One region of the Streptosporangium sp. NPDC004379 genome, then DNA from elsewhere that is predicted to be linked to it. Evidence: riboswitches for the same ligand, from Rfam matches in the RefSeq annotation. Region 1 holds a riboswitch; each other region holds the start of a gene.
What was found. Region 1 has a riboswitch for cyclic di-AMP ahead of ACFYSC_RS01315 (C40 family peptidase). Riboswitches for the same ligand answer to the same signal wherever they lie in the genome.
Positions count from the first base shown of each region.

Region 2: linked by a shared signal. The riboswitch ahead of ACFYSC_RS25615 (hypothetical protein) and the one ahead of ACFYSC_RS01315 (C40 family peptidase) in region 1 are both predicted to bind cyclic di-AMP.
Region 3: linked by a shared signal. The riboswitch ahead of ACFYSC_RS32690 (glycoside hydrolase family 25 protein) and the one ahead of ACFYSC_RS01315 (C40 family peptidase) in region 1 are both predicted to bind cyclic di-AMP.
Region 4: linked by a shared signal. The riboswitch ahead of ACFYSC_RS14585 (NlpC/P60 family protein) and the one ahead of ACFYSC_RS01315 (C40 family peptidase) in region 1 are both predicted to bind cyclic di-AMP.

Region 1 covers NZ_JBIAMC010000001.1:318,262-325,230, forward strand. The annotation lists gene ACFYSC_RS01300 (glycosyltransferase family 4 protein) at 1-614, opposite strand, end outside; gene ACFYSC_RS01305 (M48 family metallopeptidase) at 611-1,948, opposite strand; gene ACFYSC_RS01310 (hypothetical protein) at 1,945-2,733, opposite strand; gene ACFYSC_RS01315 (C40 family peptidase) at 2,846-3,409, opposite strand; cyclic di-AMP (ydaO/yuaA leader) riboswitch at 3,492-3,650, opposite strand; gene ACFYSC_RS01320 (VanZ family protein) at 4,119-4,823, shown strand; gene ACFYSC_RS01325 (response regulator transcription factor) at 4,892-5,590, shown strand; gene ACFYSC_RS01330 (sensor histidine kinase) at 5,602-6,714, shown strand; gene ACFYSC_RS01335 (NlpC/P60 family protein) at 6,752-6,969, opposite strand, start outside.
Region 2 covers NZ_JBIAMC010000012.1:248,342-255,310, forward strand. The annotation lists gene ACFYSC_RS25610 (alpha/beta fold hydrolase) at 1-528, opposite strand, end outside; gene ACFYSC_RS25615 (hypothetical protein) at 946-1,731, opposite strand; cyclic di-AMP (ydaO/yuaA leader) riboswitch at 1,975-2,119, opposite strand; gene ACFYSC_RS25620 (DUF4253 domain-containing protein) at 2,387-3,214, opposite strand; gene ACFYSC_RS25625 (LysR substrate-binding domain-containing protein) at 3,308-3,667, opposite strand; gene ACFYSC_RS25630 (SDR family NAD(P)-dependent oxidoreductase) at 3,752-4,387, shown strand; gene ACFYSC_RS25635 (S8 family serine peptidase) at 4,452-5,840, opposite strand; partial or broken gene ACFYSC_RS25640 (IS5 family transposase) at 5,923-6,437, opposite strand; gene sigJ (RNA polymerase sigma factor SigJ) at 6,447-6,969, opposite strand, start outside.
Region 3 covers NZ_JBIAMC010000021.1:86,685-93,653, forward strand. The annotation lists gene ACFYSC_RS32660 (hypothetical protein) at 417-686, shown strand; gene ACFYSC_RS32665 (arsenate reductase ArsC) at 744-1,139, opposite strand; gene arsB (ACR3 family arsenite efflux transporter) at 1,132-2,220, opposite strand; gene ACFYSC_RS32675 (ArsR/SmtB family transcription factor) at 2,220-2,600, opposite strand; gene ACFYSC_RS32680 (GNAT family N-acetyltransferase) at 2,869-3,543, opposite strand; gene ACFYSC_RS32685 (hypothetical protein) at 3,585-4,400, opposite strand; cyclic di-AMP (ydaO/yuaA leader) riboswitch at 5,011-5,160, shown strand; gene ACFYSC_RS32690 (glycoside hydrolase family 25 protein) at 5,172-5,921, shown strand; gene ACFYSC_RS32695 (cytochrome P450) at 6,009-6,969, opposite strand, start outside.
Region 4 covers NZ_JBIAMC010000006.1:23,068-30,036, reverse strand. The annotation lists gene ACFYSC_RS14605 (L-aspartate oxidase) at 1-923, shown strand, start outside; gene ACFYSC_RS14600 (type III pantothenate kinase) at 929-1,711, shown strand; gene lysX (bifunctional lysylphosphatidylglycerol synthetase/lysine--tRNA ligase LysX) at 1,736-3,238, shown strand; gene ACFYSC_RS14590 (LuxR C-terminal-related transcriptional regulator) at 3,916-4,164, shown strand; gene ACFYSC_RS14585 (NlpC/P60 family protein) at 4,355-5,404, opposite strand; cyclic di-AMP (ydaO/yuaA leader) riboswitch at 5,410-5,563, opposite strand; gene ACFYSC_RS14580 (amino-acid N-acetyltransferase) at 5,901-6,545, shown strand; gene ACFYSC_RS14575 (RDD family protein) at 6,634-6,969, shown strand, end outside.

The DNA.
Region 1 (6,969 bases):
TCCTGGCCCTTGCGCGGTACCAGCCTGGACAGGCAGACCACGACCGGCCGGTCCCCCAGGCCCAGCGCCGCGCGCACCTCATGCCCGCCCGCGCCGGGCCGGAACGCCCCGGTGTCGACGCCTGGCGCGAGCCGGGCCAGCCTGCCGGAGGGGATCACCCGCTCCAGCCTCCGCCGGGTGTACTCCCCCAGGTAGGTGACCACGTCGGCGTGCCCGCCGATCCTCGCCAGCAGCCCGCGGGCGCCGGGGACGCCGGCCCAGGCCGCCTCGTGCCCGTGGGTGACCATGACGATCCGGCGGGCCCCGGCGGCGCGCATCGCGGGCGCGAGCAGCCCGAGCGGGGCCGCCGCCCCGAACACCACCGTGTCGCAGCCGTACGCCGCCACGACCTCGGCGGCCCGGCGGGCGACCCCGCGCGTGGGCAGCATCAGCGAGGTGGGGTGGCGCACGACCGGGTACGGCCGGCGGGCGTCGAAGTCGTCGCAGCCGGGCCAGCGGGGGGCGTAGACGACCACCGAGTCCGGCGGGCGGCCGTCGGCCAGGCCGCGCACGAACGCCTGGATGCCCCCGGGCCGGGGCGGGAAGTCGTTGGTGAGGAACAGCGCGCGGCTCACGGCTCCGGGACGCCGTTCAGCCGGGCCCATGAGCGCGCCATGGCGATCCGTTGCGGCGTCGTCGGGTGAGAACCGTAGAGGACGTATTCCAGGAAGTCCGGCGACAGGTCGGAGACGTTGGTGACCGACAGGCGCCGCTGCATCGCGGCGAACGTCTCCGGGTCGCGGGTCAGCTCCAGCGCGTGCGCGTCGGCGCGGGCCTCGATCTGCCTGCTGACCAGGTTCTGCGCGGGCCCGGACAGGACCGTGGCCAGGCTCAGCAACCCCATGATCAGGCCCACGGCCCGCGGGTCGGCCGCCGAGGCGACGCCGGCGCGACGCCGTACGGGGCCCGCGGCGAGCACCAGGTACAGCAGGCAGGCGCCGAAGGCGGCGCCCAGCCCCCCGACGAGCGTGCCGTACAGCACGTCGCCCGCCTTCGCGTGGCCCAGCTCGTGCGCCACCACCAGCTCGACCTCTTTCGCGGGCGCCCGGAGCAGGGTGTCGTAGACCACGATCCTGCGGGTCGCGCCGAACCCGGAGACGTAGGCGTTGAGCGCGGTGGTGCGCCGGGAGGCGTCGGCGACCAGGACGTCCTCGACGGGCACGCCGTCGCGGGCGGCCATGGCCAGCAGGTCGTCGCGCAGCGGCCCGGCCGCCATCGGCGTGAAGTCATTGAAGATCGGCTCGATGACCACCGGGTAGGCGAAGGACGCGGCCACGGTCAGCGTGAACGCGCCGGCCGCGGCGGGTATCCACCAGCGCCGGAAGCGCCCGGCCAGCACCGTCACGGCGAGCACCATGATCGCGAGCAGCGCGGTCCGGACACCGATGTCCTTGAGCCGGTCCGCGGTCCAGGAGGGCCAGGTCTGGGTGGACAGGCCGTAGGCGCGCAGCTGCGTCTCCGACCACATGCCCAGCGGCCAGCGTAGGGCCTCGACCGCCGCGGACAGCCCGGCGACGCCGAGCAGCGCCCGCACCCACCGGGGTCCGCGCAGCCGTCCGAGCAGCCGGGCGCCCAGCGGGGTTGCCACCAGCACCCCGGCGACCAGGAGGGTCAGCCCGAGCGAAAGGTAGGCGGGCGCGGTGAGCGCGGCGTCGAACGCCTCGGAGCGGGCGATCTGCCCGGCGGTGAAGTCGCGCGCCGGGTCGGGCGCGACGGCCGGGGCGGCGGACGGCAGGGCCCGCCAGGGCGTGGTGAGCGCCACGACCGCGACCGTGGCCGCGCCCAGGGCGGCCAGCGCCCATCCGGCGGGCCGCCACCCCCCGGGCACGACCGCCGCCGCTGCGGCGTCGGCCGCATCCGGCGCGGCCGATCGCCGGGACACCGCCCTCGGGCGTGGGGAGGACGTCAACCCAGCTCCCTTCTCAGGTGGTCGCGCCAGCCGGCGGCGAACTCCGCCGGGGACAGGCCCAGCACATCGCCGACATCGCTACCGTAGAGCCTCACCAGCGTCCGCTCGCCGTACCGCCGCGCGACGTAGTGGCAGGCGAGCCACGCCTCCTCGTACGCCTGCGCCCGCCGGGGGGCGTCCGCGGCGAAGTCGGCGGGGCCGGGGAGCCGCTCGGGCAGGCGGCCCGCGCGCACCTCGGCGGCCAGTTCGGCGGCGGCCGCCGGGACCGCGATCCCGGCGTCACGGTAACCGACGTAGTCGGCGAACCCCTCCGACAGCCAGACCGGCACCCGGCCGCCGCGGGTGGCGCCGGTGGCCACGTGGGTGAGCTCGTGGGCGAGCACCACGTCCCGGCCGGTCCCGCTCAGCCTGGCGTACCCCGACGGCAGGACGATCACCCGGCCCGCGTCGGCCAGCGCGGCCAGGCCGGCGACGGCGGCGGGCGCGGCGCCGGCCAGCGCCGCCGCCTCTGCGTCGTCCGCGGGGAACAGGACCACCGCCCGGACCGGCCCCCAGACGTCGAGGACCGTACGGCGGGCGCGGTCGGCGCCGGCCGCCAGGTCGGCGAGGCGGGCCGCCGGGACGCGGTGGCCGATCACGACGGAGTGCTCGCCGCGGACGGTGACGGAGCCGCCGGGCCACGGGTCGCGCGGCGCGGGGAACGGGCCCGCGCCGGTGGCCAGGGCGGCGACCGCCAGTGTCAGGGTTCCGGCGAGCACGGCACGACGCTCTGTCGGGACGCGCACACGTCCGATGTTAGCGACCGGCCCCGGACGCGCGGCGGCCCCGCCCGTCCCTTCGAAGGGACGGGCGGGGCCGTCTTCCCGGCCGCCCCAGGGGGGCGGCGGCCGGGATCCGTCAGGCTCCGGGACGGACCGCCCCGGAGAAGGAGGACCGGTAGTACCCCTTCAGGGGGACGACCCTGACGGTCTTGCCGCTGCTCGGGGAGTGGACCATCTTCCCCTTGCCGACGTACATGCCCACGTGGCCCTTGCCGTAGAAGAACAGCAGGTCACCGGGGCGCAGGCTGCTCCACGAGACCTTCTTCCGCACGGCTCGGTACTGACTGTTCGTGACCCTGGGGAGGGAGACGCCGGCCTTGCGCCACGCGTACCGGACGAGACCGGAGCAGTCGAACGCGCCGGGACCGGAGGCTCCCCACCGGTACGGATCGCCGATCTGCTTCTTGGCCGCCGAGACGGCCTTGGACGCCTTCACCTTCTGCAGTGCGGTCCTGCTCAGCGTGGTCTTCTTCGCCTTCGCCGTCTTCTTGGCGCTGGTGTGCGCCGCGGAGGCGGCGGAGGCGGCGACCGGCCTCTCAACCTGAGAGGCGGTGCTCCTGACCTGGAGAACGGGACCGGTTCCCGTGTCGGCCAGCGCCGCCGGGGAGCCCATCGTGACCGCTCCGGCCGAGGCCGTCACGGTGAGGGCGAAACCACTGGCGCAAACGCGGAAAAAGCGCGACGAACGGGGGTTACGCGGGGTGGTAGACAGGATTTCTCCTTGGGACTTCCGCTGACGCCTACCGGGTTAGCTGACGGGTTCGGGCCGGGAAGAAGCCCTACGGCGCGTCGGGCGCGCCGATTCACCCCTGGCCACGTGTCGGGCCGGTGGGTCCCCGGTTCCGTGCCTCCTGGCTGCACGGATTCGGCAGGCCGTCGCAGGTGGGAGCGCTCCTCGCAGGGTGCGACGGCCGAATGGATCTTTATGGATCTTTGACAGGCGCCGGCATGACGGGCCGGGCCCGGCGCGGTGGCATGGCTTGCTCGCCGCGACGCCAGAAGTTACCCCTGTTTCCCAGGAGAGGGCAAAGGAATCACAAAAGATACATAGATCGAAAACGCCTCGGGCGATCGACGGGCCACTGTTCAGGGGCCGATTTCACCGGGCAAATATGACGCTTGTCACACTTCCGTGATCAGTCCGAAAAATCATGGCTTTTGTGACGTGAATCACGTGATGGTAACGATCATTGACGGAGCGTGCGACCGGCCGTGCCACCGCCCCGTCGTCCCGGCCCGCGTCGGGGGACGGCCGGGGACGGCCGGGGACGGCCGGGGACTCCGTGTATCGCCGGCGTATCGAAAATCGCATACGTCCCCGCAACGGCCCTCCCCCTTCGATGGGAGGCATGAACCGGAGTGCATCCCTGTCAGCACCGCCCCGCCGTACGCGCGGGATCGTGCTCGCCTGCCTGGCGGTCCTCGGCCTGGCGGGCGTGGCGTTCGTCCTGCGGCGGCCGCTCCTGATGGCCGCCCCGAGCTGCGCGGCCGGCCGGTGGCACGGCTGCCTCGGCACGGAGAACGGCGTGCTGCTCATGACACTGGTCGCGGTGCCGCCGTCCGCCCTGGTGGCGTGGGCTCTGGCGCGCGTCCGGCGTGCCGCCGGCGCCGCGTCGGCGTGGCGGACGTCGCTGGCCGAGTTGGGCATGGTCCACGGCACGGTGCCGTTCGTATGGATCACCATGATGCCCGGCCCGGAGGCCGGCGTCGCCCCCGGCCGGGTGAGTCTGCTCCCACTGCAGGATCTGCCCACGATGGGGCCGCTCGGCATCGGCGGCAACCTGCTGATCTTCGCGGCGCTGGGGTTCTTCGCCCCGATGCGGTTCGCGGCGCTGGCGTCCGTACCGCGGATCCTCGCGCTCGGGGCAGGCTGCTCGATCATGGTCGAGACCGCGCAGTACGTCCTGCGGCTGGACCGGGTGTCCTCGGTGGACGACGTCCTGCTCAACGCCGCCGGCGCCGCACTGGCCGCCCTGGCGTCGCACCGCTGGTGGCGCACCGCGGCGGAGGCTCCGCCGGGCCGGTCCCGCCCCGAGCCGGCGCCGGTGGGCTGAGCCGAGTGCCCGCCGCGTACAGGTCCTCGCATACCCCGGCGATATGCCGGGCCGCCTAGGCTTCCGGCATGCGCGTACTGATCGTGGAGGACGAGCCGTACCTGGCCGAGGCCGTCCGTGACGGTCTGCGGCTGGAGGCGATCGCCGCCGACATCGCCGGCGACGGCGACTCCGCCCTGGAGCTGCTCAGCGTCAACTCCTACGACCTCGCGGTCCTCGACCGCGACATCCCCGGCCCCTCCGGCGACGAGATCGCCCGGCGCATCGTCGCCTCCGGCAGCGGCATCCCGATCCTCATGCTCACCGCCGCCGACCGGATCGACGACAAGGCCTCCGGGTTCGAGCTCGGCGCCGACGACTACCTCACCAAGCCGTTCGACCTCCGGGAGCTCGTGATGCGCCTCCGGGCGCTCGACCGCAGACGCGCCCACGCCCGGCCCCCGGTCAGGGAGATCGCGGGCCTGCGGGTGGACCCCTTCCGCCGGGAGGTCTTCCGGGACGGACGCTACGTCGCGCTCACCCGCAAGCAGTTCGCCGTGCTCGAGGTCCTCGTGGCCGCCGAGGGCGGGGTCGTCAGCGCCGAGGAGCTGCTGGAGCGGGCCTGGGACGGGAACGCCGACCCCTTCACCAACGCCGTCCGCATCACCGTCTCCGCGCTGCGCAAACGGCTCGGTGAGCCGTGGCTCATCGCCACGGTGCCCGGCGTCGGCTACCGGATCGACACCGGCGGCGCGGGCGGCGATCCCGCCCGCCCCGGCGCCCGTTGAGCAGGAGCCCGTTGAACAGGCGTCCGGGGCCCAGCGTCCGGCTGAGGCTCACCATCAGCTACGCCGGGTTCCTCATGCTCGCCGGCGCCCTCCTGCTGGCCGTGGTGTGGGTGTTCCTGCTGCGCTACGTGCCCGACGGCGCCCTCGGGACGGGGCCGGAGGCGGCCCGGCCCGGGGCGCCGGCCCTGCGGTTCATCCCCAACCGCACCGACCTCCAGCGCGCCTTCGTCCCCCGCGCGGCACAGGCACTGGCCTTCCTGCTGGCGTTCGGCCTGCTGGGCGGATGGATCCTCGCCGGCCGGATGCTCGCGCCGCTCACACAGATCACGGACGCGGCCCGGATGACCGGGAACGGGTCGCTGTCCCACCGGATCCGCCTGGAGGGCCGCCAGGACGAGTTCCGTGAGCTCTCCGACGCGTTCGACTCGATGCTCGAACAGCTGGAGTCCCACTTCGCCGAGCAGCAGAGGTTCGCCGCGAACGTCTCCCACGAGTTGCGCACCCCGCTGGCGATCTCACGGACGCTCCTCGACGTCGCCCGCAGGGACCCCGCGCGGGACCGGGACGAGCTCATCGAGCGCCTGCACACCGTCAACCAGCGGGCGATCGACCTCATCGAGGCCCTCCTGCTGCTCAGCCGGGGCGACCGCGGGAACTTCACCCGCGAGAGCGTCGACCTCTCCCTCCTCGCCGAGGAGGCCGCCGAGACGCTGCTCCCCCTCGCCGAGCAGCGCCGGATCACGCTGGACGTCACCGGCGGGGCGGCCAGGACCGGCGGCTCCGCCGAGCTTCTGCTGCGGATGGTGACGAACCTCGTCCAGAACGCCGTCGTCCACAACCTCCCCGCCGGCGGCACCGTGACGGTCCGCACCGAGGCGCACGACGGCACGAGCGTGCTGCGGGTCGAGAACACGGGCCGCAGGCTCCCGCCGGAACTGGTGCCGGCCCTCACCGAGCCCTTCCGGCGCGGAACGGAACGCGTGCGCACCGGCGAGCACCCCGGCGTCGGGCTCGGCCTGGCCATCGTGCACAGCATCGTCCGCGCCCACGACGGGACGCTCGTCCTCGCCCCCCGCCCCGACGGCGGCCTCCTCGCCACGGTACGGCTCCCCGGCGCGCCGTAGACGGGTGTCCCCGCCGGCCCCCGGGGTCCCGGGCGGCTCAGGGGCGGACGGCGCCGACCAGGGCGCTGCGGAGGGGAGCGATCTTGACGACGTCCCCGGTCTGCGGGGCGTGCACCATCTTCCCTCCGCCGACGTAGATGCCGACGTGGCCCAGGCCCGAGCTGAAGACGAGGTCGCCGGGCTGGAGCGAGCTGACCGGCACCCGGCGGCTGGCGCCCCAGCTCCACTGCTCCCAGGTGGTGCGGGGCAGACTGA
Region 2 (6,969 bases), on a different contig from region 1:
GGGGGATCCGAGGATCTCCCAGGTGCTCAGCGCCTGACGGATCGCGGCCTCGCGGTCGGGCGGCGGCGGCGCCATGAGCACCGCCATCGCCGCCTCGGTGGGCGGGGCGACCGCGTGGCCGGGGGTGGACATGATCGAGGTGAGGCTCCGCACCCGGCGCGGATGGCCGATCGCCATCGCCTGGGCGATCATGCCGCCCATCGAGGCGCCGACCACGTGGGCCGATTCCCAGCCGAGCGCGTCGAGCAGCCCGGCGGCGTCGTCGACCATGTCGTCGAGCAGGTAGGGGGCCCGGCCGCCGCCGAGGGCGGGCGCCCCGGCGTCGTTCAGGTGGGTGGACTCGCCGGCGTCGCGGTTGTCGAACCGCACCACGTGGTGCCCGCGGCCGGCGAGCAGCTCGCAGAACTCCTCGTCCCAGTGGATCATCTGGGCGCCGAGACCCATGATCAGCAGAAGCGGCCGGTCGCCGGGAGACCCGAAGGTCTCGTAGGCGATCTCGATGCCGTTGGCCCGGACGCGCGTCGTCATGTCGCTCCCTCTCCCCCGTCCGTCCGCGGGCGGGCCGGGTGGCCGCCCTGACGGTTCCCGCCGCCCGGAGACGACGGACCGGTAACCCGGAACAGAATGTCATTCTGCCCAGGTCGGGGCAAGACATCCCGTGCCGAAGGGCCGGAGAGCGAAAAGCAGGAGCGGACGCCCTGCGCCGGCGTCCGCTCCCGTGTCCAGGAAAGGCTGAGGTGAAGCTCTTCGCTTCCGGCCGTCACGGCCTGACCGGGCCGTCACGGCCCGGTGGAACCCTTATGACCCGGTGAGCCGTCACGGCCCGACGGTGCCGCCCTGGCGCGGGGCGGCGTCGTGACGGTCCGGCGGCGCCGCCGTGACGGTGCGGCGCCGCCGTGACGGTGCGGCGCCGCCGTGACGGTGCGGCGGCGCCGTTCCGGCCGGTTACGGCTTGACGGTGATCTGGACCGGCTTGGCCGGGTCGCCGTCCCGCTTGCCCCAGGCACCGGTGGAGAAGGGGACCGGGTCGTTCTTCTTGCCCGGACCGTCGCCCCACTTGGTGATGACGTAGTCGACCTTGATGTGGCCCATGCCGCCGTTGCCGTCCACGCCGAGGGTGCCGGGGTTGAACGTGCCGCCGGTCAGGTCGGCGAAGGTCTTGGCGTCGAGGTCGATCATGACGCCGCTGCTGGAGGGGACGCCGGGGCCGCGGTCGCCGACGAAGAACTTGGCCTTCTTGCCCTTGTAGATGACGTAGCCCTCGGTGAACAGCGGCCAGCTCGGGCTGGCGATCATGCCCTTCTGCATCGGCTTGCCACTGGCGGGGAGGCCGGTGTCACCGGCGCGGCCGGAGGAGTCGTCCCAGAAGTAGGAGGCCTTGGTCTGGCCCTTCAGCATGACGGTCTTGGTGACCTTCTGCGGCTTGGCGGGGGCGGCCTGCTCTGGCGCGGCGGCCTGCCCGGGAGCGGCCTGCTCGGGAGCGGCCTGCTCGGGAGCGGCCTGCTCGGGAGCGGCGGCGGCCTGGGCGGGGGCGGCCTCGGGGACCGCGGCCGCGACCGGCTCGCTCACCGCGGTGACCCCGGCGCCGGCCGCCGAGGCGGCGGGCGCGTCCCGGTCGACCGAGGGGAGGGCCGAGACGGCGGCGGCGGAGGCGAGGAGCCCGGCGCCGACCAGGCCGGCGACGGCGTATCGGGTCTTGCGGGCGGACGTGCGGGGATCCAGGGAAGGCATGAGGAAACGAACTCTTTCGCGAGGGAACGGGGCAGCCGGACGCCATGCGTGAAGGGAGGCGTCGGCGGGGTCGCGCTCACAGGGAAGAAGAGGCGCAGGGATGGATCAGGTGGCGCTACACGGAGCGCTGGGGGATGCCGCGACCGATCGCGGCGGAAGAACCCAGGGGATGTGAAAGTCTCAGAGGACCGGCAGCGAAATGCGGTATACCGGTACGAAGGTGGCGCGGTCTCCCACTGAGGGATCTCCTCTCCATCTCGTCTACCGGGTTAGCTGACGGGTTCGGGCGGTGGAGTGCCCTACCACCGCGTTCGCGGCGGATTCACCCCGGAAGGTGGGTCCCCGGCTCCCATGCCATGACGGCTTCGGGATTCGACGTCGGCCCGGTCGCCCCCTCGGATGAGGGTGCAGGTCACCTGCCGATGACTAGGACACTACCGGGCAAATCAGACAAAGCAAAGCAGAACCCATGGAATGACCAGAAGATCTACCTTCTATGGCCAAGAAAGGGCACATGATCCGGTTTATCGGCCCCTGAACCGGCGCGGACCAGGGCGTACACGCCGTGGCGAACCACATACGGGTGATTCACCGCCGCCATTTCCCGCGGCCCGCGGTCCCGCCCGGAACCCCGGGAAACGGCCGCCCGCCCCGGTCAGTCCCACCAGAACGACCAGGCGTTCCTGCCCATGATCTGCTCGGCGTAGCCGGCGAGCGTGCCGGCGCTGTAGACGACGCTGTCCGGGCAGAACGTCCAGTGCTCCGCCGCGACGTGCAGGGCGTGCTCCGCCGTCGTGGGGGGCGCCGCGACGCTCAGGTCGAGGGTGTTGAAACCCACGCCCACCAGCCGCGCCCCGAACCGCTCCTCCCAGCTCCGCACCACGGCGGCCAGCGGGACCATCCACTCGTTGTGGTTCAGCGCGCCCTGCCACCCCATGACGGCCAGCGCGTCGGCCCCCCGGTCGACGGCCACCAGGCCCAGAGGGGTCCTGCGCTCGGCGACCAGCCCGGCGTACCAGTCGGCGACCACGTCGGGGTCGGTGGCGAGCCTGCCCGCGGGGGCCGGACCCGGGCACCGCGCGCCGAACGGAGCCAGCAGCTCCAGCTGCTCGGCGTCCGCCCTCTCGGTCCAGTCGGCCCAGACCTCCGCCATGAAGGCGGCGGTGTGATAGTTGTCGATCTCCTCCACCGTGTCCGGGGCGATCTGCCCGGACGACCACGGCTGGACGGAGTCCTCCAGCAGCAACGGCCACAGGCCCGAGCGCGGGTGCTCGGCCCGCAGGCCGGACCACAGCCCGGCGGAGACCGGCTCGTCACTGAGCCAGAACGCCGGACGATAACCGACCATCAGCTGGGAGTAACCGGGGTCGGGCCACACCACGTCGCCTGGAGGCAGCTCGACCGAGAGCGCCCGCCCCTCACCGCCGCCGGCGAACAGCTGGCCCAGCAACGGCGGAAGTTGCTCCCGCTCGCAATCGCTCATCCCTGTCGATCCGATCCTGACCACGGACCAATTTTGGCCTGTCAGGCGGCGGGAGGACAGTTCTCCCCCCAGCGCGGCCGAAAAACACCGCCTTCACGGCCCTCGCGGGGAGGGCCGAGGGGCCGTCGCGGGCTCCGCGAGCTCGCGGACCACCTCGGCGAATCCGCGCACCAGCGGGTCGTCCGCACCCCTGGGCCAGGCCAGGGCCACCCGCAGCGGCTCGACGTCGGTGAGGGGCACCCAGGCCAGGTCGGGGCGGGCGTAGTAGCGGGCCATGCTCGACGGGGCGAAGCAGACGGCGGCGCCCTCGGCCACCTGCTCCAGCATCTCCTCGACGTTGTCGTTGGTCGGCCCCCAGCGCGGGGCGGAACCGTCCGGCCGGGGGTTGACCGCCCACCAGTCCACCCATTCGCGCGGCGCCCGTTCGGTCCACATCAGGGGCTCGCCGGCCACCTCCATGACGGAGACGCCGTCGCGACCGGCGAGCGGGTCGTCGCGGTCGGGCTGGACGTCACCGACACCGCCCGGATCGCCGCCGTGGTCGCCGAGGTCGTCCTCTGGTACGGGCGCGTGGACGTGCTGGTCAACAACGCCGGGCGCGGACTGGTCGGCGCCGTGGAGGAGACCTCGGACCGCGAGCTGCGCGACCTGATGGAACTGCACTTCTTCGGCCCGGCGGCGCTGACGCGGGCCGTGCTGCCGCACATGCGCCGCCAGGGATCGGGTGCGATCGTGCAGATGAGCAGCATGGGCGGCCGGTTCACCTTCCCGGGCGTGGGCGCCTACTCGGCGACCAAATTCGCCCTGGAGGGGCTCTCGGAGGCGCTCGCCCAGGAGGTCGCGCAATTCGGGATCAAGGTGCTGGTCGTGGAGCCGGGGGCGTTCAGGACGGGCTTCGCCGGCGGCGGCGCCCTGCTGCAGTCGGCCGTCATCCCCGCCTACGAGACCGTCGTCGGCCCGGTCCGCTCCGGCCTGCCGGAGTCCGACGGCAGGCAGCCCGGCGACCCGGCCAAGGCGGCGGCCGTCCTCGCCGCCCTCGACGCGGAGGAGACCCCGCTGCGCCTCCCGCTGGGCGACGACGCCGCCGACGCGATCGCGGCCAGTCTGGAGAACGCCCGCGCGGAGTTCGCCGCCTGGGAGAAGGTGGCCCGCGGTACCGGCTTCGACGCCTGACCGGCCCGGCGCCTCCTCCGGGGACCGGTGGGCCGGCCCGCTCTTCCCGGCCGCGCGGGAACGCTCAGCCCCGTCCCGGAGACGGCGGGGGCGGCCAGGGTCCGGCCGGCAGGACACGCGTGCCGTCGGGCCCGGTCGGCTCGTGGCCCGGCACGGGCGGCGTCGGGCCGTACGGACCCTGTGCGGCGTGCGGAGGGGGCTCCACGCGGGGAGGGTGCGGCGGGACCGGCGTACCGTGCGGAGGCGGCTGCGGGTGACGCGCCGGGCCGGGCGGCGCCTGGTGAGCCGGATACGGAGACGGCTGCGGCGCCTGGTGAGCCGGGTACGGGGTCGCCTGATGGGAGAGGTGCGGCGACGGCGGCATCTGGTGAGGGTGCGGCGGTGGCATCTGATGGGGATGCGGCGATCCCGGGCCGTGCGGGAGGTACGCCGGGCCGGGCGGAGGGAACGCCCCACCCGGCGGGGGAACCGGACCGCCGGGCGGCATGCCGTACGGCGAAGGCGGTACGGCCGGCCCGCCGGGCGGCGCGCCGTACGGCGGGAGCGGGGCGGACGGGGAAAGCGGTACGGCCGGCGCCGCGCCCGCGCGCCGCGCCTGGCGGCGGTTGCGGATCACGAAGAACACGACGAGGACCGGGACCAGCACCATGACGACCATCTGGGCGATCGCACCCGGCACGCTCGAGACGCCGACTTCGATCCAGGGCCCGTCGTCCTCGGTGGGCTCCGGGCGGGGCGTCGGAGTGGGTGAGGGGGGCGGGGTGCCGAGCGGGTTGGCCTTGACGGTCCTCACCTTCGCGGTCAGCGCCCGCACCGGGTCGACGACGCCGCGACTGAAGGCCGCCTTGTCAGAAAGGAGCGGGCTGTCGTGCGCGGTGCTCACCAGACGGTTGATCACGTCCCTCGCGCGCAGGTCTGGTTCCTTCGATCTGATCAACGCCGCCACCCCGGCCACGATCGCCGCCGCGTCGCCCGTGCTGCTCCCGATGCCGTACCCGTTGCCGGACTCCCGGCGGGGCAAGGAACCGATGATTTTCTCGGCGGGAGCGGCGAGCGCCACCTGCCGTCCCACAACGGAGCCGGACCACAACCTCCCCGACCGGGTCGTACCGCCGACCGAGACGACGCCCGGGATCGACGCCGGGCACCTGAGGTTGTAATCGTCACGGTTGTCACCGGCCGCCGCGACCACCACGACATCACTGGAAAGCGCGTAGCGGACGGCCTCGATGTCCTCCTGGAGGCAGAACCGGAGGTTCTCCGACAGCACGATGACCCGCGCGTCGTTCCGCACGGCCCAGCGGATGGCCTGACCGTAGGTCTCGTGGTCGTATCTCCGGCCGAGGTTGACCGGCAGGATCCTGGCGTCGGGCGCGATGCCGAGCAGGCGCATGTCGCTGCCGCCGGGCCCCACGATGAGCCCGGCCATGCCGGTGGCCCGTCCGTCGTCCACCTCCTCCCGCCCGTCGGCCGCCACCGCGGTGTCGAAGGAGTGCCCCGTAGGACGCGGCCCTTTATGCCTATAACTGATCGTTTCAGAGTGAGGTTCGCAGGCGGCGGAGGCATGTGAGGCTGCAGGCCGGTTCGAGCAGCCCGTAGTGGGGGTCGGCGCGTCGTTCGTAGCGGGCGTGGAGTCGTTTGAACCGGTGCAGCCAGGCGAAGGCGCGCTCGACCACCCAACGCACCTTGCCCGGTCCTGAGCCGTGGGCGACACCGCGTCGGGCGATCCTGGGCATGATGCCGCGATTCCACAGCAGGCGGCGGTACTTGTCGAAGTCGTAGCCCCGGTCGGCGTACATACGCCGGGGCTTGCGGCGGGGACGTCCGCGTGGACCCCGGATCGGTGGGACCGCGTCCAGCAGTGGCAGAAGCCGGGTGACATCGTGCCGGTTGCCACCGGTGAGCGTGACGGCGAGCGGGGTTCCGTGACGGTCGACGATCAGATGGCGATTGGAGCCGGGGCGGCCCCGGTCAACCGGCGAGGGGCCGGTGCAATCCCCCCTTTGAGTGCCCCAATGTGCGAGCCGCCCACCGCGCAGTCGTCGAGGTCCGGCAGGCCTCAGAGTGACCAATTCTTCAGCTTTATTGGATTCAGAATCAGCCACACGTTCGTGACGCCTTCATCGCTGACACCAAAGGCAACCACTCCGTATTTACGCCCCTCATTTCGAAGAATGTATCCGAGACCGTCAGCCGTGTCGCATCGCTCAAGACCGAGGGCGGACCGCTTGCGCATCACTCCCACGAACCACCGGGCCACATGATCCGACCCACGGATGACCCGAGGTGCGGCATTGACGAAGCCGCCGCCGTCCACTCGCAGTTCGACGTCTGGAGCCAACACGTGGAGCAGGCCCTCGATGTCCCCTCTGACAGTTGCACTACGGAATGCCCGAACGACCTCATCATGCTGGTGGGGAGAGACCTGTGCGCGTCTTCCTCGTCGAACGTGGCGGCGTGCGGACGTTGCCAGTTGCCTTGTCGCCGCCACTGAACGGCCTACGACACCAGCAATCTCGTCAAACGGGACGCCGAACACATCATGCAGGACGAACGTCACTCGCTCTGCCGGGGTCATGGCC
Region 3 (6,969 bases), on a different contig from region 1:
GGACGACTCCAGCGGCGATCCGAGCGTCGGCTGCGGGAAGGACGAGGACTGGGCGGACGAAGGCACCGTCGCTGGCGGCGTCTCGACAGGCGGTTCGGCGGGCTCGCCTTCTACGCGACGGGTCAGCTGGCGGCGCGCCAGCGTGAGGCGGCGTACAGGCCGGCCGCGGCGGAGGCCACCTGCAGGGGGCCGGTGAGCAGGTCGAGAATCTGCATGACGTTCTTTCTCATGAAGGCGAGCACGCCGTCAGGCGGCCCGCAGGGCGTACGGGAACTGCTCCTCAGCACAGCGGCAACCGAGGGTGACTAGCCAGATCAGGGGCCAGGCGCAGACCGAAGTGATGCCAGGGCCGATCGTCCGGGGCCACCCCGGCGGGCCGGCCCCGCATCGACGGCCATTCGGGGCCAGGGGCGTCGATGGAACAGGCCGCGGCCCAGGTGGCGCGGCAAACCGTCGCCGAGCTGGCGGCTGACCTGGTCCGTCGCCATCCGAAGCTGGAGGTGGATCTGCTGGTCCTCATGCAGGAGATCGCCCGGGTTGCGGCGCGGGACTACCTCAAGGAACTGGCTGCCGAGGTGGCGCGGCGCAACCCGAACCTTGAGATGGATCTGCTGCTTGTGATGCAGGAGGCGGTCGCCCCGACGGGGCGTGAGGTGGTCCGGGAGATCGCCCGAGGCATCACCTGACGGCAGCCATCCGGCGGCGCGGGACCGGACGTCACACGCCGCCCTGATGTGATGCGGCTACAGCTGCGTGATCAGCTTCTCGATCCGGGCGCGGATGTCGTCACGGATCTCGCGGACGGCCTCGATGTCCTGCCCGGCGGGGTCGTCGAGCTTCCAGTCCTCATACCGCTTGCCGGGGAAGATCGGGCAGGCGTCGCCGCAGCCCATGGTGATGACCACGTCGGACGCCTCGACCGCGTCGACGGTGAGGATCTTGGGCTGGGCGGTGGTGATGTCGATGCCCACCTCGCGCATCGCCTCGATGGCGACGGGGTTGACCTGATCGGCGGGGGCCGATCCTGCGGAGCGGACCTCGATGCGGCCTGCGGCCAGGTGGACGAGCCATCCGGCGGCCATCTGGGATCGGCCGGCGTTGTGCACGCAGACGAACAGGACGCTCGGCTTGTCAGGCACCTACGGGCTCCTTGCTGAACAGGCGGCGGCCGGCCAGGCTGACGTAGACCAGGGCGACCAGGACGGGGACCTCGATGAGCGGGCCGACCACTCCGGCCAGGGCCTGGCCGGAGGTGACGCCGAAGACCCCGACCGCAACCGCGATGGCCAGCTCGAAGTTGTTGCCGGCGGCGGTGAAGGCGAGCGTGGTCGTCTTGTCGTACGGCAGGCCGATCGCCTTGCCGACCGCGAAGCCGCCGCCCCACATGAGGGCGAAGTAGGCCAGCAGCGGCAGTGCGATGCGGGCCACGTCGCCGGGCTGGGAGGTGATGGTGTGGCCTTGCAGGGCGAACAGGATGACGATGGTGAACAGTAGCCCGTACAGGGCGATCGGGCCGACGCGCGGCAGGAAGCGCTGCTCGTACCAGTCTCGGCCCCGGGCGCGCTCTCCGAGCTTGCGCGAGGCGTAGCCGGCGGCCAGCGGGATGCCCAGGAAGACCAGCACGTAAAAGGCGATGTCGAAGGCCGAGACGTCGAGTGCGGCCTGCGTCAGGCCGAGCCGGCCAGGCAGCACCTGCAGGTAGAACCAGCCCAGCGCGCCGAAGGCGACCACCTGGAAGATGGAGTTGAGCGTGACCAGCACCGTGGCGGCCTCCCGGTTGCCGCAGGCCAGGTCGTTCCAGATGAGCACCATGGCGATGCAGCGGGCGAGCCCGACGATGATCAGGCCGGTGCGGTACTCGGGCAGGTCCGGCAGGAAGATCCAGGCCAGCGCGAACATCAGCGCCGGGCCGAGCACCCAGTTGAGCAGCAGGGAGGAGAGGAGCAGGCGGCGGTCGCCGGTGACGGTGCCGAGCCGGTCGTAGCGGACCTTGGCCAACACCGGATACATCATCAGCAGCAGGCCGAGCGCGATCGGCAGCGAGATCTCACCGATCTTGACGGTGTCCAGCGCGGTGTCCAGGCCGGGCACCAGACGCCCGAGCAGCAGCCCTGCGCCCATGGCCGCGATGATCCACACCGGCAGGAACCGATCCAGCACCGACAGAGCGCCGATCACCCCGGCTGGCGGCGCGGTGGCCTGTGCGGGTTGAGCCGACATCACCGCGGCACCGCCGCTGCAGCGGCCGTCACGCCGGCGGGCTCATTGGCGGGCAGGGTCAGCAGCGCCGACAGCTCGCCCAGCGTCTCGGACACCAGCCGGTAGTACACCCAGGAGGCGCGCCGCTCAGAGGTCAGCAGCCCCACCTCCTTGAGCACCTTGAGGTGGTGGCTGATGGTCGGCTGGGACAGCTCGAAGGCGTCGGTGATGTCGCACACGCACGCTTCGCCGCCGGCGCGGCTGGCCACGATCGACAGGATGCGCAGCCGTACCGGGTCGCCCAGCGCCTTGAACACGCGCGCCACCCCGGCCGCCTGCCCGGCGTCCAGCGGCTCGCGGGTCAGCGGCGGGCTGCACTCCAGGAGTTCCAGAGGTTCCACACGTCCTCCATATAGACATTCATCGAAATCGATACTTCTCTATATTGACATACATCGATTTCAGGGGGAGATCGGAGGAGTCGCGACGGAGTTCGCAACAGCGAGGCCCTCAGCCATCACGTGTGCGTGTCACCTCTCGGCGAAAAGCGCAACGCGGCCCCAGACGAACGGTGTTCCACGAAGGCGAAAGGTGAGGCCCGGGACACCGGGCACACCGGCCGCGGGTTGTGCGACCATCGCCCGGCAGCCGATGTTCCCGGGCGGCGATTCAGGTTCCGGTCGAGGTGCTGCGGCGCTCGATCATCACCACGTCCCGCCAGACGCCGTGGTGGCGGCCGATCCGCTCGCGGATGCCGACCACCCGGAAACCGAGCGCCCGGTGCAGGGCCAGGCTGGCGGCGTTCTCGGGGAAGACGCCGGACTGGATCGTCCAGACGCCGGCGTCCTGGCTGGCGGAGACGAACGCCGCCAGCAGAGCCCGGCCGATCCCCTGGGCCTGGCAGCCCGGGTGGACGTAGACGCCGTGCTCGACCACCCCGGCGTAGACGGGGCGGGCCGAGACCGCCGAGGCGGCCACCCAGCCGAGCACCTGGCCGGTGCCGGTGTCGCAGGCCACGTGGCGCAGGTGCGGCAACCTGGCCGCGGTGAAGCCCTCCCAGCTCGGGGCGAGGGTCTCGAAGCTGGCCTGGCCGGTGTCCAGCCCGGCCTGATAGATGGCCAGCACCTGTTCGGCGTCGCGTCGGCGCATCGGCCGGATCTCCACCCCCGGCGGAGCGTCGGGCCCGGCGGCCTGGGCGGTCGCCGGTCGCGCGCCGGGTTCCTCATGGCCGGCCGCGCCGGAGCGGCCCCGCCCGAAGGCATCCTGCTCGTGGCCGTCGGCCGTCCGACCGGCGGCGTCCTGGGCCGGCACGGAGCGGCGGCCGGTGATCTCATCGTGCGCCATTACCGGTGCTCCTTCACTCGCGGGTGGGCGCGGCCCCCAGGTTAGGGAAGGTCGTTGCTTCTGCGGTAGTCGTTCCACGCCCGGACGCAGAAGTCGTGGCGCCAGTCGTCCGGCCGGAAGTCGCGGCAGGCGTAGGCGGTGTCGAACCGGAGCCCCACGCCGCCGGAGCCGTCGTGGCCGCCGGGACCGGCGGAGGTGTCCCGGGCGTCACGGGCGTCACGGGCCGGGGCACCGGGAGCGCCGCCGTCGGCCCGGCCCCGCGGTCCGGCCTCGGGGGCGGGCGCCCCCGGGCCGTGCCCGTGCCCGTGCCCGTGCCCGCGGTCGTGCGGGGCGTGCGGCGGGCGCGAGAGGCCCCGTGTCTCCCGGTGGCCCGGCCTGTCGCCTCCGGCCCCGGCCCCCGCCTCCGTTCCCGCTTCCGTCCGCGTAGCGGCCTCCGGCGTACGGCGTGCCGCGGCGTGCCGCCGCTCCTCCCCCGGGGCGCGGCCGTCCGGGGTGTCCGCCGCGTCGGCCCGGGGCCGCACCAGGCGTGGTTTCAGCTCGCGGACGACCATGACCCTGCCGGGTTCGGCGGAGGGCGTGCGGGCGGCCTGCGGCGGGTGGACGACCGCGGTGCCGTGCGGGGCGAGCGACGGCGCGGGCAGCGGGGCCGCCACGGCGGAGGGCCGGTCGTCCAGCGGGGACCGGCCGGAGGTCCAGACGCCGAGCCCGGCGGCCGCCAGGAAGGCGCCGATCAGCGCCGGGCGCAGCAGCCGGTCGCGCCGGAGACGCGGACCCGTCCAGGAACGCGGCCGTTCCCCGGCCGGGTGGCGCGGCCGACCGGCGAGGGCGATGCCGGCGTCCACCAGCGAGCCGTGCATGAACGGGTCTCCGGGGCTCTGCGCCGGACCGTCGTACCGGGCCTCGGGGCGGACCGGCGGACGGGACGGGGACGCGGCGGACCCGGGCGGGCCGCCCGGGGGCCCGCCGTACGGCATGCGACCGCGGGGGCCCGCACCGGAACCGCGCCCGCGGGCCGGACCATGATCATCCTGCATCTCGCCTCCCCGTCGCCGGATCCGATCTCCCCCCAGCCTGCCGAACATCACGGTCCGTATGCGTCAGGTAACGGCGCGCTCTTACGGAGCTGTTACCAAGGGGACACCACGAATCCCTACAGACCGGACGTATGGCCGAGATGCGGCCGCCGTGGCGACCGCCGGGAAGTCCGGTCGCCACGGCGGGCGGCCCGGTTCCCGCCCGGTCCGGGACGGCGAGGCGTCAATTTTTACCATGGGCCCCGATCCCCTGCGGGCAGGGTGGTCCGACACCCTCCGGATCACCGGCGCGATCCGCTCCGCCGCAGGTCACTTGCCCTTTCCGTGGGGCAACGCATACCTTTTGTCATCGCGGCGCGAAAGCCGCCCCAGCGGCACGAGAGCCGCTCCATCGACTGGACCCGACGCCGTTTCCGTGGCAATGCCCGCCGACGGCGTGCGGACGCCGAATCCGCGCCTTCCCAGCGGAACCGGGGACCCACCTTTTCCGGGGTGAATCGGACGACTTCTCATCGACGCGTCCGTAGGGCACTTCCATGCCCGAACCCGACAGCTAACCCGGTAGGCGACATGGAAGCAAGGAGCCGACACCCCATGCGCAACCCCCGGATCAGCACGCTCGGAAACCGTCTCGGCCTGGCCCTCGCGGGCACGGTCCTGACCGGCGCCGCCCTCGGCGGCATCGCCCCCGTCACGGCCTCCGCCTCGCCCGCCGGGCACATCGCGGCCGCCCAGCGCGTCTCCCAGCAGGAGGCGGGCCCGCTCACCTACGGACTGGACGTCTCCAACTACCAGCCCGCCTACGACTGGAGCACCAGCTCCGCCCAGTTCGGCATCATCAAGGCCACCGAGGGCACGACGTTCCGCGACCGCTCCTTCGCCAGGCACTGGAGGGAGCTGGACAAGAAGGGCATCGTGCGCGGGGCCTACCACTTCGGCCACCCGGGCAACGACCCGATCGCCGAGGCCGAGCACTTCCTGTCCGTCGTGGACGCGCAGCCCGCCAGGCGCGGCGACCTGCTCGTCCTGGACCTGGAGGCCACCGACGACCGCTCCGTCGAGCAGGTCAACGCCTGGGCCAAGGCGTGGCTGGCACACGTGAAGGCCAGGACCGGCGTCACGCCGATGTTCTACAGCGGCCTGAACTTCGCCGAGACCTACGGCGCGGGGCTGGAGCAGTACCCGCTGTGGGTGGCCGCCTACGGCCGGGAGAAGGGCGCCGTGACGCCCCCGGCCGGCTGGAAGGCGTGGACGATCCACCAGTACTCGGACTCGCCCATCGACCAGAACGTCTCCGCGCTGAGCCCGGACCAGCTCCGCGCCCTGGGCCGCCGGTCGGCGTGACCGGCGGGCCGGGGCGCCGGCCGGCCCGGTGTCCGTCCCACCCGGACCACCGGGTGGGACGGACACCGCCACGCCCGCCCTCGGCGGTCAGGCGTCCCAGGTGACCGGGAGGCTCTTCACCCCGAAGATGTCCGCCACCTCCGGGCGCAGCGCGACCTCCTCCGCCGGTACGGCCAGGCGCAACGAGGGGAAGCGGTCCAGCAGCGCGGGGAACGCGACCCGCATCTCGACCCGGGCCAGCTGCTGCCCCAGGCACTGGTGGACGCCGTGGCCGAAGGCCACGTGCCCGCCCTCCCGCCTGCGCAGGTCGAGCACGTGGGGGTCGGTGAAGCGCTCGGGGTCGCGGTTGGCGGCGTGGTTCGACAGGACGACCGTCGTACCGGCCTCGATGATCCGGCCGCCCAGCTCGACGTCCTCCAGCGCCGTCCTCATGAACATCTTGGCGACGGTCAGATACCGCAGCAGCTCCTCCACGGCCCCGTCGGTGAGCGCCGGATCGGCGCGCCACGCGGCGAGCTGCTCCGGCTCGCGCAGCAGCGCGAAGGTGCCCAGCGCCAGCATGTTCGCGGTGGTGTCGAGCCCGGCCGCCAGCAGGATCAGGCTCATCCCCCTCAGCTCCTCGTCGGTCAGGTCGCCGTCGGTGAGGTCGCTGAGCACGTCGTCGGTCGGGGCGGCGCGCTTGGAGGCCACCAGCTCCGCGAGGTAGCCCTGGGTCGCGGTGTAGGCCGCGAACAGGTCCTCGTCGCTCGTCTCCCCGTTGAGGAACTTGTCGATGTTCTCCTGGAAGGAACCCCGGTCCTCGTACGGCACGCCCAGCAGCTCGCAGATCACGACGGCGGGGATCGGCTTGGCGAACGCGGTCACCAGGTCCGCCGGCGGCCCGGTCTTCTCCATGGCGTCCAGGTGCTCGGCGGTGATCTGCTCGATCCGCTCGGTGAGCAGGCGCATCCGCCGTACGGTGAACTTCCCCATCAGCGGTTTGCGGTACCGGCTGTGCCGCGGGTCGTCCATGAGGATGAACTCGCCCGGTCCCGCCGGAGGGACGGTC
Region 4 (6,969 bases), on a different contig from region 1:
GAATCACGATGACGTACGTGCCCCACGAGCGGCGCACGACCGGGCTGCCGCCGCGGGCGGCGGCCGAACTCGCCGAGGCGGGCCTCGACCCCGCCGGGGTGGAGGCGGTCGTGGAGGCCGCGCTGCGGGAGGACCTCCAGGAGGCCGGCGACGTCACCAGCGCCGCCACCATCCCCGCCGGCCGTACCGACACCGCCGACGTGGTGGCCCGCGCGGACGGGGTGGTCTGCGGGCTGGCCCTCGCCGAGGCCGTCTTCTCCCGCGTCGGCGGGGACGGCGTCGTGGTCGAGCGCCGCGTCAAGGACGGCGAGCGGGTCTCCCGCGGCGACGTCCTGATGACGGTCACCGGCGCCACCCGCGACCTGCTGACCGCCGAGCGGACCGCCCTCAACCTGCTCACCCACCTGTCCGGCGTCGCGACCCTCACCGGCCGCTGGACCGAGGCCGTGGCGGGCACCGGCGCGCGGATCAGGGACAGCCGCAAGACGCTGCCCGGCCTGCGGGCCCTTGAGAAGTACGCCGTCCGCTGCGGCGGCGGGGTCAACCACCGCATGTCGCTTTCGGACGCCGCCCTGATCAAGGACAATCACGTCGTGGCCGCCGGCGGGGTGGCGGAGGCGTTCCGGGCCGTCCGCGACGCGTACCCCGGGCTGCCGATCGAGGTCGAGGTCGACCGGATCGACCAGATCGAGCCGGTGCTCGCGGAAGGAGCCGAGGAGATCCTGTTGGACAATTTCAGCGTGGAAGACCTGGCGCGGGCCGTACGGCTGGTGGGCGGCAGGGCACGACTGGAGTCCAGCGGAGGGCTGACCTTGGATTCGGCGCGTGAGGTGGCCGCGACCGGCGTCGACTATCTCGCCGTGGGCGCGCTCACCCACTCGGCGCCCGCGCTGGACATCGCCATGGACCTTCGAGGGAACTGATACTGATGCTGCTCGCCATCGACGTCGGCAACACCCACACCGTTCTCGGCCTGTTCGAGGGCGAGGAGGTCATCGAGCACTGGCGCATCGCCACCGACGCCCGGCGCACGGCCGACGAGATAGCCGTGGTGCTGCAGGGCCTGCTCGGCCAGTCACCGCTGCTCAAGGGCACCGACGTCAATGGCATCGTCATCTGCTCCACGGTGCCGTCGGTGCTCAACGAGATGCGGGAGATGTGCCGCCGTTACTACGGCGACGTCAACGCCGTGATCGTCGAGCCCGGCGTCCGCACCGGCGTGCCGGTCCGGATGGACAACCCCAAGGAGGTCGGCAGCGACCGCATCGTCAACGCGCTCGCCGCCATCAACCTGTACGGCGGGCCCTGCGTGATCGTCGACTTCGGCACCGCGACCTCCTTCGACGCCGTCTCCGCCAAGGGCGAGTACGTCGGCGCGGTCACCGCGCCCGGCATCGAGATCTCGGTGGACGCCCTGGCGGCGGCCGGCGCGCAGCTGCACAAGGTGGAGCTGGTCCGGCCGCGTTCGGTGATCGCCAAGAACACCGTCGAGGCGCTCCAGGCCGGCATCATCTACGGCTTCGCCGGCCAGGTGGACGGGATCGTCGAGCGGATGGCGGCAGAGCTGGCCGACGACCCCGACGACGTCACGGTCGTCGCCACCGGCAGCGCGGCGCAGCTCGTGGTGGGGGAGGCCCGCTCGATCGACGTCCACGAGCCGTGGCTCACTTTGATCGGGCTCAGGCTGATCTATAACAGAAACGTTCCGTAGCCGGACATCGGTACCCTTGGCTCTGTGACCGCTGACCTGACGAACCCGGCCGACGATCTGCCCGAGCAGATGCGCGTGCGCCGGGAGAAGCTCGATCGCCTCCGTGCCGAGGGTGTCGACCCCTACCCGGTGACCTTCCCGCGCACCGCGACCAACGTCGAGATCCGCGAGAAATACGCCGATCTCGCCGCTGACACCGCGACCGGCGACAAAGTGGGCGTCACCGGCCGCGTCATGCTGTCCCGGACCGGTGGCAAGCTCTGCTTCGCCACCATCCGCGACGGCTCGGCCGATCTCCAGGTCATGATCTCCCTGGACAGGGTCGGCGAGGAGTCCCTGGCCGCGTGGAAGCGCGACGTCGACCTCGGCGACCACGTCGGCATCGAGGGCGAGGTCATCACCTCCCGCCGGGGCGAGCTGTCCATCCTCGCCGACCGCTGGGCGATCACCTCCAAGTGCCTGCGCCCGCTGCCGGAGAAGCACGTCGGCCTGACCGACCCGGAGGCCCGGGTCCGTCAGCGCTACCTCGACCTCGTCGTCAACGACGAGGCGCGGAGGATGGCCTACGTCCGCAGCGCCGTCGTGCGGGCGATCCGCGACTTCTGGCACGGCGAGGGCTACCTCGAGGTCGAGACGCCGATGCTGCAGCGCATCCACGGCGGCGCTTCGGCCCGGCCGTTCAGGACGCACATCAACGCCTATGACATGGAGCTCTACCTCCGCATCGCGATCGAGCTCTACCTCAAGCGGCTCGTGGTGGGCGGCATCGAGAAGGTCTTCGAGATCAACCGCAACTTCCGCAACGAGGGCGCGGACGCCACCCACAACCCCGAATTCACGATGATGGAGGCCTACGGCACCTATCTCGACTACAACGGCATCGCCGACCTGACCCAGCGGATGATCCAGAACGCGGTCGTGGCCGCGCTCGGCCACTCCGTGGTGGTCCACGAGGGGCAGGAGATCGACCTGGGCCTGCCCGAGTGGCCGCGCGTCACCGTCTATGGATCGGTCTCGGAGGCGCTGGGCGAGGAGGTGACGACCGAGACTCCGCTGGAGCACGTGCGCAAGCTCGCCGACGCGCGCGACATCCGCTGGGACCCCAAGTGGGGCCAGGGCAAGCTCGTCCAGGAGCTCTTCGAGGAGCTGGTCGAGCACACCCTGATCCAGCCGACGTTCGTCATGGACTACCCGCTGGAGACCTCACCGCTGGCCCGGACGCACCGGGACAACCCGTTGCTCACCGAGAAGTGGGACCTCATCGGGTTCGGCACCGAGCTCGGCACCGGCTACTCGGAGCTGAGCGACCCGATCGAGCAGCGCCGCCGCCTCACCGAGCAGTCGCTGCTCGCCGCGGGCGGCGACCCCGAGGCCATGCAGCTCGACGAGGACTTCCTCACCGCCCTGGAGTACGGCATGCCGCCCACCGGCGGCGTGGGGGTCGGTGTGGACCGCCTCGTCATGGCCTTCACCGGCAAGAACATCCGCGAGACCATTCTGTTCCCGCTGGTGAAGCCCACCGGCTGAGCGCCACCGGGTCCGCCCCGCGGGCCCGGTCCGCCAGGCCCTCCGGCCCCGCCTGACGAGCCCGCGGTCCCGTGGACCGCGGGCTCGTTCCGTTCCTCCCGCTGAGCGGAGACGCCATTTCCCCGATGATCCGGGCGGCCGGCGATCAGCTCCCCGCGGAATGCCGGAAAGCCGGTTTCATCCGACGGCCATTGCGTGATGATTTTCTCGGCGCCGTCAGGGGCGTGGCCGGGGGCCGCGGTCGACGGGATGCGCGACGCCCGCCGGACCGATCGTTTTCTGTGGGAAATGCGGCGGGCGCCGACCGTACGGCTCGTCCCGGCGGAGGACCCGCGGTGGTCCACGGCATGGCCCCGCGGTGCGGCTTCGGGGTGGATCACGGTGATGACCTCGGCTCATGCCGCGGGCAGGCTGCGGACAGACCGCGGACACGCCTGGCGCGGGCCCCGGGCGCGACGACGGTCCGGCGGCGCGCCCTCCGGCTCGGCCGCTGCTTAATCACAATGGGCCCGACATATCATGAGTACTTCATGTAACGCCCACTCTGTCAATAGTGTGGGCCATCTCTATGAAGAGCAGAGCTTGACGACCTTTGAACGGGGCGTTTACCGTTCCTGACGGGCGACATCGATTCCAGCGTGCTCACGCCTGAGTCCCGTTGCGGGGGGAGTTGCTAGATGGCATATCCGGAAGTGGATTCCCGCCGCGGCGAAAGTCTTCCGGGCACTGAGGACATCGATCTCAGCGAGGAGGACCTCGTGCTCCTGGCCGAGCTGGCCAAGGGCGTCACCGTCGACAGGGTGGGCCGCCGCCTCGACATCAGCGGCCGGACGGTCCGGCGCAGGCTGCGCGGGATCTGTGACCGCATCGGCGTGGCCACCGCAATCGAGGCGGTGGCCTGGGCCGCCCGCCGCCGCCTGATCTGACGCCGTACACCCGGCCGGTCCGCCGTGCACCGGCCGGTCGTGGTCCGCCCGGTCAGGCCGTGCACCCTGCTGGTCGTGTGTCCGTCCGGCCGGTTCGTGCATCCGGCCGGTCATACGCCCGTCGGGTCAGGCCGTGCATCCGGCTGATCGTGTGCCCGTGTCCGTCCGGTCCGGCCGTACGCCGGCCGATTCAGTCGGCGACGCGCACGCCCCCGGCGAAGGGCCGGTTGCCCATGGGGGCGATGCGGACCACGTCACCGGTCTGCGGGGCGTGGATCATCAGGCCGGCGCCGAGGTAGATCCCGACGTGATGCAGGTCGCTGTAGAAGAAGACCAGGTCGCCGGGGCGCAGCTGGTCGCGGGAGACGTGGGTGCCGGCGGTCCACTGGTCACCGGTGTAGTGGGGCAGGCTGATGCCGACCTTCTGGTAGGCCCACAGGACCAGCCCCGAGCAGTCGAAGGAGTTGGGTCCCTCGGCGCCCCAGACGTACGGCTTGAGCTGCTGGGTGAGCGCCCAGCGCACCGCCTCGGCCGCCTTGCCCTGGCCCACGACCGGAACGGTGAGCCTGGTCGCCCGGCCCTGCATGCTCTGGGCGCGGTCGCGGACCTCCCGGTAGAGGTTGCCCTCCAGTTTGCCGACCAGGCGTTCGATCTTGGAACGCTTGTCGCCGAGCTCGCCCAGCAGCTTCTTGACCTCGGTGGACCGGGCGCTGGCGCTGGCCCGAGCCTGCTCGGCGACCTTGAGCGCCTGGGCGACCTGGGCGACCTCCTCGCTCTGCCGCTGCTGGAGGGCGTAGCTGGTGGCGGCCTGGTCGAGGAAGGTGTCGGGGTCGCTCGACTGGGTGAAGGCGAGCGTGGAGCCCAGGCCCCCCGACATGTAGGTGCTCTGCGCGAGGAGGGTCGCCTTGGTGCGCCGGGACTCCAGCTCCGTCTCGCTGGTGGACAGGTTCTTCTTGGCCACCTCGGCGGCGCGCTGCGCCTGCTTGAGCTTCACCCGTGCGCCGTTGTACTGCTCGGCGAGCGTCTCGACCTCGACGTGGAGCTTCTCGACCTGCTTGGCGAGCTGCCGGAGGTCCGGTTTCGGGTCCGCACCGGCGGACGTCATGGGAGCGCCGACCGCGAGGAGGGTGAACGCGAGCCCGATGGAGGCCGTCCGGCCGGAAAGGCGACGGGAGGCGCGCTCCCGCATCGGGACGGGTCCGGCTGGACGTCCACTGCCACGGCGCGGCGTGCGCTTCACCAACGGGCTCCTCTCTCGGCCGCCTGCCGGGTTAGCTGACGGGTTCGGGCCGGAGGCAGCCCTACCGAGCACGCCGGTGACGGCTCGGATTCACCCCTGGGGACGCGTGGAGGGTGGGTCCCCGGCTCCCCGGGTCCGGGGATTCGGCGGGTCAGCTTTTCGGGGAAGCTGACATCGAGCACGGACATTAGTGCAATTGGAGGTTCATGCTCAACCAGAACCATAAAGTCGGTAGAGCTTTCACAACCGGAAAGTCACAGGCAGATCACATACTTTCATGATCCTCATGCCTGTCAACCTGGATCCATGTCGCTATGAGCGGCATACCACCCATGTAGCCGCAGGCCCCGGTCCATGCCGAGGGCGAACGGCCGCCGTCACCGGGGTTTCCGGCCGGGCGCGACGGGGGTGACACCGGGAGCCGGGCGGTGCCGTTGTGACCGAAGTTACGGCTGGGCCGTAATGGGGGTGCGCCGAGGACGTACGCTGATCGGTCATGGAGCAGGTTGCGGAACCCTCCCCGGCGGACGCCCTGACGGACGGGACCGGGGCGACGGCCGGGTCGGCGAGCGGGGTCACGGCCGGGGCCACGGGCGAGGTCACGGTCCGGCGCGCCCGCACGCCGGACGTGCGGGCGATCCGGCGGCTGGTCGACACCTACGGCGGCGCCGGGCCGCGACTGCTGGAGAAGGCCACGGTCACCCTGTACGAGGACGTCCAGGAGTTCTGGGTGGCCGAGCGGGACGGGGCCGTCATGGGGTGCGGGGCGCTGCACGTCCTGTGGGAGGACCTCGCCGAGATCCGCACCGTCGCCGTCGATCCGGCGTGCCGGGGCCAGGGCATCGGCCACATGATCGTCTCGGCGTTGATCCGCACGGCCGGCGAACTCGGCCTGCGCAGGGTCTTCTGCCTCACCTTCGAGGTCGACTTCTTCGCGCGCCACGGCTTCCGGCGGATCCAGGGCACGCCCGTCTCGCCCGAGGTCTACGCCGAGTTGCTCGCCTCCTACGACGAGGGCGTCGCCGAGTTCCTCGACCTGGAGCACGTGAAGCCGAACACCCTGGGGAACACGCGGATGCTGCTTCATCTACCGCCCCTGGTCAAGCGTGATGACCGCAGTTGTGACTGTGACAAAAGGTGACTCTCGGACGACTATCTCGATACCTTGTGCTTCAACGTGCATGTGAGTCTCGAATGCGCCGCATGCGTAGTCGAAGTGAGGTGACGCGGTGACCAACGGACAGCCGCCGTATCCGCAGGATGATCCCGACCGCGATCGCACCCCGTCGGGACACTCCGGATACGGCTCGCACGACACGGGTCAGGGCCCCGGGGGTCTCGACCCCGACGCGACGGTGGTGGGGTACCGGACGGACGGCACCGGACCCGGGCAGAACCAGCCCGGTTACGGCCAGCCCGGCGGTTACGGCCAGCAGGGCGCGCAGCCGGGGTACGGGCAGCAGCCGTCGTACGACCAGGGCGCCTACGGCCAGCAGGGGGCGCAGCCGGGTTACGGCCAGCAGCCCTCCTACGACCAGCAGCAGGGCTACGGTCAGCAGGCCGCC